DNA from 2 places in the Actinomadura monticuli genome. Region 1 is predicted to be linked to the other one. Evidence: riboswitches for the same ligand, from Rfam matches in the RefSeq annotation. Region 1 holds a riboswitch; the other holds the start of a gene.
The links. A riboswitch is a leader RNA that binds a small molecule or an ion and turns the genes downstream of it on or off. The one in region 1 is predicted to bind cyclic di-AMP.

Region 1 (5,619 bases):
CGAGTTCCGCCCGCGCGGCCTCTGTACCTCGCCCCGGCCGGACCGAACCCCAATGCCGCTACGCCACAAGCGAACGGCCGATCCCGCCTTTGGCGCGTCTCTCCGGTGCCGCGCGCCCGTCGCCGGGCCCCGTCCGCTTCTCCTTGGACGCTTCTCCCGGGCGCTTCTGCGAGACGCTTCTGCGGGCGCATGTTCCCTGACGCTCTTCCCTCGCGCGTGTTCCCTAGCGCGTGTTCCGTGCGCGTGTCGCTGAGCGAGTTCTCCCGTGCATGTCCTCTCGGACGTGTCTCTGCGGAGGACGCGCGTTCCCCTTGGGAGACGGCGTTTCCGACACGACCGCCGTTCTCCCGAGAACGACGAACGGCCCGTCTCGTTAACGGAGACGGGCCGCCGGTGGACGAGTGGCTCAGTTGGCCGCTTCGTACTGCTCGATCACGTGGGCCGGGATGCGTCCGCGCTCATTGACCTTGATGCCATTGTTCTTGGCCCAGGCACGGATCTCGGCACTGCGTTCACGGCTGGACGCGCCACGCTGCCGGCGGCGGCGCGAGACCGTGCCCGCCTTGCGGGACTTCTCCACGAACGGCTGCAGCGAATCCCGCAGCTTCGTTGCGTTGGCGCCACTCAGGTCGATCTCGTAGGAGGCGCCGTCGATCGAGAACGCTACGGTCTCGTCCGCCTCGCCACCGTCGAGGTCGTCGACGAGAAGCACCTGAACCTTCTGTGCCATGGGGACAGACCTTTCAGCTGGAGCAAACTTCAATCGGTTGACAAAGATATACCGAGAACTCCGCGGATGACAATTCCAGCACTCGCGTTGAACCGGCACTGCGGACGAAGTCGCCTTCCCGGCGGTGACCGGGCGTAATCGGCCTCATCGGTTTCCGGCGCATCGAGGGGCGCGCGGGGCCCTGCGGGCGGCCCGGCGTCCGGAATTCGCGGTCGGCGGGCCATCGCCGGGGTTTTCGGCGTGACCGGTGTCACGGCGGAGCGCGCTGACCTGGGCCGGTGCCGGCGCATTGGGGCCGGGTTTGCGGGCGCCGCGACTTTCGGACGGAGCGGCCGACCGGACGAAAAAGTCCCGGTCCGGACCTTAACAGGCGGTGCACACCGGCACCGCGGCCATCGATTAACTCTGACGTAACGGTGCTAACCGGCCACCGGCCGCGAATCCGCAGGAGCCGCGCGGCCGCGCAGGGCGGCGACCTGCCGGGACGCGGGGCGGCGCGCCGGCACGCGCGAGCGGCCGCACGCGGGGGCGGCACCGACGAACGGAAAGCAGAGATCATCGCTCCTGACCTGCCGATGTGAAGGGATGACAAAAGCGGAGTCCGTGGCGAAAATCTGTTTCAGGTCCGCGGGCCCGCCAACTCGCCTTCCGAGATCTCGCCGAAGCCCGCCGCCCGCGCTTCGGCGGTGGAATCAGGAGATTGAGGCACAATCCGACCCCCGATCCTCCACTTCTTCAACCTCCCCTCCGGGCTCGCCGACGCGAACGTGGTCCTCCAACCGTGGCCGCGCGCATGGGCGCGGGAAAGTCCGTTCGGGGTGAGACCGCGTCCCATCCGGAGTAAGTCCGCCACCGCTTTGAAGCGACACCTTCAAGCGGCATCCACGCGTGCGCAGGCGGTACGGCAACGTCCCGGGGAAGCACCTTGCAATCCGGAGGCGGCGTCCGGGACGAGACACATCCCGGTCTGATTCAGGGCCGTAACCGGAGCGAGCTGGGATTCGCCCGCGAACGTCCGCGTCCGAAACAGACCCCGTCATCTCCAGCAAAAGCATGCAGAAGACAACGAATACCCTCGTCCCGCGATGGATCGCGAGACGAGGGCCGGGGGGACCGAGCCGCCGCAGAGGTACCGGAACGCGGCTGAGAGGGCCGTAGAAGGCCCGGGAATCAGGGGCGTGCGCGTTTTACCACGAGCGTCCCGGCGAGCCTGTCATGGACGGCTTGGCGGGACGTCCCCTCGAACATCATCCCGGCGTTCCCCACCCAGAAGACGCTCGCCAGGAGGCCGAGGACGGGAATCGGGCGCGCCGCGATCGGCAGCGAATAAACCGTCGCGCGGAGAACGGACTGCAGAACCCCCGGACGGGCGCCGGCCTCGACAGGTCCAGGCACGGTCGCCTCAGGGCCGGCTTCCGCAGGGGCGGCGTCCTTCGGGGCGGCTCCTGCCCCTTCGGGCATCGACACGGGAACGAATCCGGGCACGGACACCGGCATGACCCCGGCCGCGCCCATAGAGGCGTCCTCAGTCGCCTCTGGGCTCGCCCCACCGGACTGTGCATCCGGCAGGGCGGCAACGACCTCGATGCCCGCGAAGCGCTTGCCGAGGGTTCGCCCCCAGAGGGCGAGTTGGATCGCCTCGTACAGCAACATGCACCCGGCCACGGCAGGCGGGGCGACGACGTCCACCGTGTGCCCCGACACGAGTTCCCGGACGACGACGATGACGGGCACACCGACGACGAGGGTGTCGACGACGCGCGCGAGAAGGCGCTGGCCCGGTTCGGCGAGGGAGACCGCCATCGCGGCCCTACTCCGCGTACTCGGTGTACTCGGTGTGCTCGTCGTATCCGACCCGCTCATCGATGACGAGCGTGCCGGCGAAGCGGTCGTGCAGGGCCTGGTGCAGGGGCTGGTCCCAGATCGCCCACAGGTACGCCATCAGGGCGCCCACCCAGACGAGCGCCATCCCATACGCGGCGTACTCCCACACCATCACCGCCAGGATGAGGAAGAAGAAGACGCCGACCTGGTAGCCCACGTGGACGATCCCAGCGCGCCAGGCAGCTTGTGTCGTGGTCATCGGCTGCCCCGCGGGACGCGCCTGCACGATGCCCAGTCCCATGACGCGCTTGCCGAGCGTCCGCCCCCACATGGACAGCTGGACGGACTCGTAAAGGAACGGCAGTACCGACATGACACAGAACAGGGTGAAGATGATGGGCCAGTTCCAGATGCCGCCCTCGTCCTCGTCGTTGCTGCCCGTGTCGCCGAGTCCGAACGCGGCGACCGTCACCGGCAGGACGAGCGCGAAACCGAAGACCGCGACGAGCCCGTTGTCGATGAGCCGGGCGACCGCGCGCCGGTGGATCGGAGCAAGCTCCATCTCACCGCTGTGGGAGTCACCGTAGGAGCCGCCGTACTGGTCGTAGGACGCCTCGTAGGTCTGCCCCCAGTCCTGCTGGGGCTGCTGCCACTGCTGCTGGGGCTGCTGCTGCCATTGCTGTTGCGACGGTTGCTGCTGCTGGGGTTGCTGCCACTGGCCACCTTGGTACGGGGGTGGCGGGCCGTAGGAACCCTGGCCCTGCGGCGGTTGATGACGCCGCCCGCGGTTGGGGGAATTGCTCATTTGGGTCAGTCCTCCAAGCGAAGCAACATCCGGGTGTTGCCCAACGTATTCGGCTTGACCCGGTCGAGGTCCAAGAACTCTGCCACGCCTTCGTCGTAAGAGCGGAGAAGCTCCTCGTACACCTCTGGCGCCACCGGAGTCCCGAGGATGGGCTGGAAGCCGTGGCGGGCGAAGAACTCCACCTCGAAGGTAAGGCAGAACACCCTTCGCACGCCGAGTTCCCGTGCGGTCTCCAGAAGGCGGGTGACGATGCGGTGCCCGATGCCGCGTCCGCCGTACCCCTTGTCCACGGCGACGGAACGCACCTCGGCGAGGTCCTCCCACATCACGTGCAGGGCGCCGCAGGCGATGACGGGCCCCGGCGTCCCGCGCTGGACGTCCTCGGCGACCCAGAACTCCTGGACGTCCTCGTACAGCTTCACCGTCGACTTCTTGAGCAGGCGCCGCCCCGACCCGGCGTACAGATCGACCAGCCTACGGATCTCCTGGACATCGGCGGTGCGGGCACGCCGGATCACGACCTCCACAAACAGGCGAGATTATCGAACACCGGGTCTTACCAAACGTTCGCGTCCGCGTACGAGTGGTGAGCGCGCCTCGTCGGGCGCTCGGAAAGTGACCCGAAGCACACTCTCCGTTCAGGGTCCGGAGCCGGCCCCTCCGCGCGCCCCGCCCTCGCGACCTGCGATTTCACTCGTTCTAGTTGGCATCCATTGCCGGTTCCGTTAGTGTCCATCGCTGACGTCGGCCACCCGCAGAACGAGGCCGAACCGCCGAGTCCGCGGGCCGCAACCAGCGCCCCGGGGAGCCGGGGACCCACTTTCGGAGGGTTCGGGGGATCGTCCCCCCGGGCCGAGACCGTGAGGGGTGAATCCGCAGTGTCGCGGCCAGGCCCGCGCGCGCTCGCGGACGGGCTGCTCCGGCCCGAACCCGACAGCTAACCCGGTAGGCGGACCAGGAGAGGAGAATTCGTGGAGCCATCGCGGCCTGCTTCCCTTTCACGACTCCGCGGCCGTGTGGTCACCGTGGCCGGTGCGCTCATCGCGCTGACCGCGGCCCCGTACGCCATCGCCCCGCACACGATCGCCGTCGCGCACGCCGACCCGGAGCCGTCCACCAAGGAGCTCCGGTCCCAGGCCTTCAAGCTCGCCGACCAGCTCGAGCAGCTCACCGAGCAGTACAACGGCATGAAGGTGAAGCTCGCGCAGTCCAAGCGCGCCGCCAAGGTCGCCACGGAGAACGCCGAGCGGCAGGAGAAGTCGCTCCAGGCGATCCGCCAGAAGGTCGGCGCCCTCGCCGCGACGAGCTACATGCAGGGCGGCTCCGACCCGACGGTGTCGTTCGTCGCCTCCCAGGACCCGCAGGCCGTCCTCGACCAGGCCGCGACCCTCAACTACTTCGCCAAGCAGGACAGCACCAGGGTCCTCGGGCTCATGCAGGCCATGCAGGCCGCCCAGCGCGCGCGCAAGTCCGCCGAGGCGCGCGCCAAGCAGGTCAGGGACCTGCGGACGCAGCTCGACGCGCAGCGCAAGAAGGTGACCGACACCTACGAGAAGGTCCGCAGCAAGATCGTCAAGAGGGACCCCACGCAGCTCGCCAAGCTCCCCGTCATCGGCACCGGCAAGGCCGCGCAGGCGCTGCGCATCGCCATGGGCAAGATCGGACGCCCCTACGTCTGGGGCGCCGCCGGGCCGAGCGCCTTCGACTGCTCCGGTCTGACGATGTGGGCCTACGGGCAGGTCGGCATCAACCTGCCGCACTACACCGGCAGCCAGTGGAACGCGGGCACGCACGTGTCGCGCAGCCAGCTCCAGCCGGGCGACCTGGTGTTCTTCTACTCCGACCTCCACCACATGGGGATGTACGTCGGAGACGGCAAGATGTTGCACGCGCCGCACACCGGCGACGTCGTGAAGATCGCCCCCATGGCCGGCCGTCCCTTCGCCGGTGGCGTCCGGGTCGCCTGACCCCGTCCCGTCCGGTTCCCGAGTGGCCCGGTCCTCCAGGCGCCGCGTCTCCAGGCGCCGTCGAGCCGGCCTGTGCGCGCACAGGTCAGAGATCCATCGGCGTGGGTCTCGAACGCCGTCCGCGGCGACGCCTCCTGCAGGGACCTACCTGTCAGTGCGCCGGCGCCGCCGCTGCGGGGTCGGACGGAATTCGGATGTGTTCGCCGCCTGGATCTCTCGATGACGCCCGCCCGTCCCCTGGCGGGCGTCGGGGGGTGAAGCCGGCTAGATGAGCTGCCTCCGGGCCGCCCACA
Region 2 (5,619 bases), on a different contig from region 1:
TTCCTTCGCGACCTGGGCATGCTCTGTTCCCCCGGACGAAAGCGCGCTCTACATGCAAACGACGAGGTCAGTCGATCGCGAGCAGTGGCCCGAGGCGGGCAGGGCAGGATCAGGAGACGATATGGCCAGGGAAAAACTGGTTCGTGACCGTATCCCGGACATCATCGGCGCGAACGGGGACACCTTCCAGACAAGGATCGCGGGAGAGCAGGAGATTCCCGAGCTGCTGCGCGAGAAGCTCCTGGAGGAGGTCCATGAGGTCCTTGCCGCGACGGACGAGCGCGCCACGATCGACGAGCTGGCCGACGTCCTCGAAGTGATCCACGCGTACGCCGAATGCCTCGGCGTCGAGATGCCGGAGATCGATCGGGCCCGGCGGACGAAGCGGGCGGCACGCGGCGGCTTCAGCGGCGGAGTCGTCCTGATCTCCACCGGCTCCGGCTGATCCGCCGGGACGGCACAGGCCGGCCGCGGAGCCGGCCCGGCGACCGAGACGGCCTCGGACTCCGACGCGTCCAGGCTCGCTCAGTGACTGCACTCCGCCGACTGACCGGCCAGTGTCCGCTGGGTCTCGCGGATGTTGTCCCATCGCGGGACCGCCGCATAGTCCCAGGCGTCGGCCTCACCGAGCGCCGCGGCGATATGGCGGCGGAAGAACTGCGAGACCCCGGGATCGGCCGCGAAGTGCACCGGCTCACCCGGTTCCTGGAACATCAGGTAGCTCAGGCCCCGCCCGGAATCGGCCGCCGCCAGCATCCCTTCGAGGGAGTCGAATGCCGTGAACTGCGGCGCGGTCTGCGCGAGCCCGTACTTCCCGGGGACGACGTGCACGTGCGAATGCGCGACACAGGCGGGGCGGCGTCCTTCGAGTTCCCGGCACGACCCGTGTTCGAAGATGGTCGCCGGGCCGTAGTGGCGCTCGATTCGCGATCTCACAGCGTCCAGCAGCCGGAGCAGTTCGCTGCGCTTCCCCTTCGGCAGGTCCCGAATCGACCTGGTGTGCATGATGGGCGCCACGATGACATAGCCGGGAACGAGGGCGCCGACCGCGCCGATGACCGTGCCTACTTCCGGCTCATGAATGAGCGGGCGGTCGTACCACGGAATCAGCTCCGGAGGGCAGTGTCCGGCGGCGCATATGAAGCAATCGGTGTCGTCCGCTCTCACCGGAACAGTGCACATTCACCCTCCCTTTCGCGGCAGAGGCCGACGGACAGAGATGGGACCGCAGTCTTGCAATGTTGTCACTATCGCTGGTAATGTATCACGCAGTCATGGGCCGCGCTAGTGGAACTTCGTAGCAGCTGAACACTTCAGCGGTTGCGCAAGTTGATCCTGGAGTGACAGTGACGCAAGCAAGTGCCGCACGCCTGGTCTACCTCCACGGTTTCGCTTCCGGTCCATATTCTTCGAAGGCTTCGCTGATCGCGGATCTCAGTGCACGTTTCGGCCTTGCGCTCGCCGTCCCCGATCTCAATCTTCCGACCTTCGAATCGCTTTCCATGGACGCGATGGTCGACATGGCCTGCCACATTATGGCCGCGAACCGGAATCGCACCTTCGCGATGGGCGGCAGCCTCGGCGCCGCCGTGCTCCTGCGGGCGCTCGCGGAGCGGAGGGCGCCCAACGTGGAGCGTGCCGTCCTGCTCGCACCGGTGGTCGACCATCGCGCCGCGCTTCTCCGGGTCGCCGGGCTGCGGGACGAAGAGCCGTGGCGTCGGTCGGGCACGCTTGAATTCCAGCATTACGCGGCCGGCATGCCGCTGCCGGTCGGCTACGGCCTGATCGACCGCCCGCCTCCTCTGGACGACGGGGTCCTGGCCCGGATCGAGTTACCGGTGCTCCTGCTCTCCGCCGCGGATGACACGGTCGCCACCGAGGAGGAGACCACGCGTCTCCTCCGGGTGCTGCCCAACGCCACTTCGGTAACGATGCCGACCGACCACCAGTTCACGCGGGGGTTCGACGCCACCTGGGCGGCCGTCAGCGACTTCTTCGATCTCCGTCGATCAGAGCCGGTTGGCCTGTCCGGCGAAACGGCGGCCAACCCGGAATTGCGCGAGCGAGCCGAACTGGTCCAGGAGGCCGTCTCCCTGCTGTGCGCCGCATACGCGGACCGGAGTTATCCGCCCGCCGTTCACCGCGAGCGCCTGGTGCACGAAGGCTCGATGCTCGCCTCGGTGCGGGATGAACGCCGTCCGGGCGCTCCAATGGTCGCGGTCTCCTACGTCCGCCCTGACGGCAAGGTCGCTGCGGTGGCCGTCGATGAGCGCTACCGCGGGCGCGGCCTCGCGAGCCGTGTTCTGCGGGCTCTGAGAGCCGCGCGGACGTCGCGGTTCATCGAGGTCGAACGCGACGACGAGAGGGCCGAGCACATGGTTCTCGCGGCCGGCTTCCACCCCGTGTACGACCGCGCCGGTGTCACCGATCTGCTGGCGAGCGCGGGCCATGACGTCACCTGCCTCGGCAGGGACCGGCTGGGCGTCTACTACGAACGCCACCGACGGGCGGCGGGGCGACCGGGAATAATGAGGACTTTCACCGCGGGCCGATTCGAAGAGTACGTCACTAATGATCTGTCAACCGAGACCAGAGGATGACACGATGGACTCTCCGGATGTCAGCGCGGCGATCGCGGAGTACACGTCGCTTCGCGGGGAGATCGACGGGCGCGCGAAATACCAGCAGCAGATCCTCGCCCTGCAGCTGACGCTGACCGGTGCAATATTCGGGTTCGCGCTGACCCGCGCCGGCCTGTCCGGCATCATGCTGCTGATTCCAGTGAGCTCCTATCTCCTCGGTGGGCGGTACGTCGCCCAGCGCACCGCCATCCACCGGATATCGACTTATATCGACGAAGTGCTCAACGACAAGGTCGGAAAGGGCTTCGGGTGGGTCGAATGGAGCCGGGCCAATCCGCGTCCCGCGACGACCGTCGATTGGCTGATCCCGATGCTGCTGACCTTTCCGGGGGCGAGCCTGCTGGCGCTGGGCTGGGTGTTTCCGCTGGTCTTCTACCGCGCCGATGTGTCCGTGGCCGAGCGGGTCGGCCTGATCGCGGTGTGGTCGGTCGGCTGCTTCGGCGCCGCCGTCACCGCCCGGATGATCGTGAGCATCCATCGCGGCGGAGACCGCCCGCCGTCGCGGTGATCGGGTCCGTTCAGGACGCAGGGCGCGGAGGGCCCCTCCACCCCCGCTCCAGTGGGTGTTCGAGGCGGTTGGAGGGGGTCTGAGCTGGGGGTTTGATTTTGGGAGGGTTTGCCTTCCCTTGGGAGCTTCTGTAGCTTGGCCCCCACCGGGGTGCCCTCCAGGTGCTCCCGTGCCACCCGGGACGGGTGGGAGCGGCGGCGCGACCCACGTGCCGTCCTGCGGCGGTCCGGCCGCCGCCTGAGACCTCGCCGACCGTGCGCGCCCACGCAGAGAGCGCGCTGCGGCAGGTCCGTTCACACGGCCCCCGAGGCATATCCCTCGGACGGTCTGACAACATCAGCGCCGCTCTTCCCGCATGGGCCGGCACGGTCCCGGGACCGCAGCGGCACCGCCGAGTCCGCATCGCGCGGAGCCGGGGACCCACCCTCGCAGCACTGGGGTGAATCGGCCTGCCCCCAGGCCGTAGGGCGACTTCCACGTCCGAACCCGTCAGCTAACCCGGTAGGCGGCACATGGAAGAAGGAGCCCCCCTTTTGAAAGGCAAGCACAGCAACGGCAAGGGCGTTTTCGGCCTGAGCCCCCGCACCAATGGAGCGCTGCTCGGTCTCGCCGTGTTCGGCGTGGCCGCGGCGACGGTGCACGTGGCGGAGCGTCCGTCCGATACCGGTACGTCGGTCGCCGCCGTCAAGACCATCCCGCAGCCGCGAAAGGCGGACGCGACCGAGAAGTCCGCGAAGAAGACGGACGAACGGTCCGAGGTCATCGAGCGGGCCAGGTCGTGGAAGCCGCACAGTGCGGACCGGGTGCCCTACAGCCAGGTGAGGTCGCACGAAGGGTACCGGGCCGACTGCTCGGGGTATGTGTCCATGACGCTGGGGCTGCCCAAGCCCGGGCAGAACACGGTCGGCCTGACGTCGTCGCGCTACACCGAGCGCATCAAGATGTCGGAGCTGAAGAAGGGTGACCTCGTCATGGACGCGGAGGGCACCAACACCACCCGGCACGTCGTCATCTTCGAGAAGTGGGCCAACAGCCGGCACACGTCCTACTGGGCGTACGAGCAGCGCGGCCGGTACGGAACCGACTACCGGACGCGCGACTACGGCCTCGACGCGGGCAGCGAGTACAAGGCCTACCGGCCGAAGAAGCTCAGCGACGCCTGACTCCCCGGATCGGGGTGCCCGGAGAGCAGGGTGATTCCCTGTTCTCCGGGCGCTTCGGTCAGGTGGAGCGCACCGCCCTGATGGACTCCTTCAGGGAGCCCACGGTGGCCATGACCGCGGTGGGCTCGTAGCCGCAGTGCGCCATGCAGTTGGCGCAGCGCGGGTCGCGGCCCCGGCCGTAGGAGTCCCAGTCGGTCTCGTCCAGGAGCTCCTTGTAGCTCTGCGCGTAGCCGTCCGACATCAGGTAGCAGGGACGCTGCCATCCGAAAAGCGAGTAGGACGGGATCGCCCAGGCCGTGCACGGGAAGTCGATCTTGCCTTCCAGGAAGTCCAGGAAGAGCGGCGAGTGGTTGAGCCGCCAGCGCTTGCGGTTCCCGTCCGCGAACGCCTTGCGGAACAGTTCCCTCGACTCCTGGACGCCGAGGAAGTGCTCCTGGTCGGGCGCCTTGTCGTAGGCGTATCCCGGCGAGATCATCATCTCGTCGACCTGGAGATCGTCGTTCAGGTAGTTCATGACCTCGATGACGTTCTGCGGGGTGTCGGTGTTGAAGACGGTCGTGTTGGTGGTGACGCGGAATCCGCGGCGCTTGCATTCCTTGACCGCAGCGACCGCGTCGTCGAAGACGCCCTCCTTGCAGACCGAGGCGTCGTGCCGTTCCCGGAGGCCGTCGATGTGCACCGCCCACGCGAAGTACGGCGACGGCTTGAACTTGTCGATCTTCCGCGGAATGAGCAGCGCGTTCGTGCACAGGAACACGAACTTCTTGCGCTTCACGAGCTCGTTGACGAGTTCGTCGATCTGCGGGTGCATGAGCGGCTCACCGCCCGCGATGGACACCATCGGGGCGCCGCACTCCTCGATGGCGGCGACGGCCTGCTCGACCGGCATCCGCCTTTTCAGGGTGTCGGCGGGGTGCTGGATCTTTCCGCAGCCGGCGCAGGCCAGATTGCACGCGAACAGCGGTTCCAGTTCGACGATGAGCGGGAACTTCTCCCTGCCGCGCATCTTGTTGCGGAGGATGTAGGTTCCGATGCGAAGGCTCTGGCGAAGCGGCATGCTCATTGTGTTCGGACCTCCTTTGGCAGGGTGAATTCGGTCGTCTCCACCGTGACCGTGCGCTCCTCGGCGTCGACCGGTCCGAGGCCGCGCAGGGCGTCGACGACGGCGTCCAGCACGGACGGCGGCGCGGACGCCCCCGCCGTCAGCCCGACGACGCGGGCCCCGGCGAGCCGGCCGAGCGGGATGTCCGCCGGCCCGTCGATCAGCACCGCGGGCGTCCCGTGCGCCTCGGCCACCTCCACGAGC

Region 2: another riboswitch for cyclic di-AMP. It lies ahead of SM611_RS13585 (NlpC/P60 family protein); the one in region 1 lies ahead of SM611_RS25980 (C40 family peptidase).

The regions. Positions count from the first base shown of each region.
Region 1 covers NZ_JAXCEI010000012.1:121,366-126,984, forward strand. Annotated here, with positions in the region: gene SM611_RS25960 (histone-like nucleoid-structuring protein Lsr2) at 407-730, opposite strand; gene SM611_RS25965 (RDD family protein) at 1,901-2,533, opposite strand; gene SM611_RS25970 (RDD family protein) at 2,541-3,359, opposite strand; gene SM611_RS25975 (amino-acid N-acetyltransferase) at 3,365-3,886, opposite strand; cyclic di-AMP (ydaO/yuaA leader) riboswitch at 4,121-4,327, shown strand; gene SM611_RS25980 (C40 family peptidase) at 4,385-5,326, shown strand; gene SM611_RS25985 (transcriptional regulator) at 5,591-5,619, opposite strand, start outside.
Region 2 covers NZ_JAXCEI010000005.1:386,326-391,944, reverse strand. Annotated here, with positions in the region: gene SM611_RS13605 (hypothetical protein) at 122-445, shown strand; gene SM611_RS13600 (HIT family protein) at 526-1,167, opposite strand; gene SM611_RS13595 (YqiA/YcfP family alpha/beta fold hydrolase) at 1,347-2,600, shown strand; gene SM611_RS13590 (hypothetical protein) at 2,605-3,150, shown strand; cyclic di-AMP (ydaO/yuaA leader) riboswitch at 3,530-3,673, shown strand; gene SM611_RS13585 (NlpC/P60 family protein) at 3,684-4,313, shown strand; gene hpnH (adenosyl-hopene transferase HpnH) at 4,372-5,376, opposite strand; gene ispH (4-hydroxy-3-methylbut-2-enyl diphosphate reductase) at 5,373-5,619, opposite strand, start outside.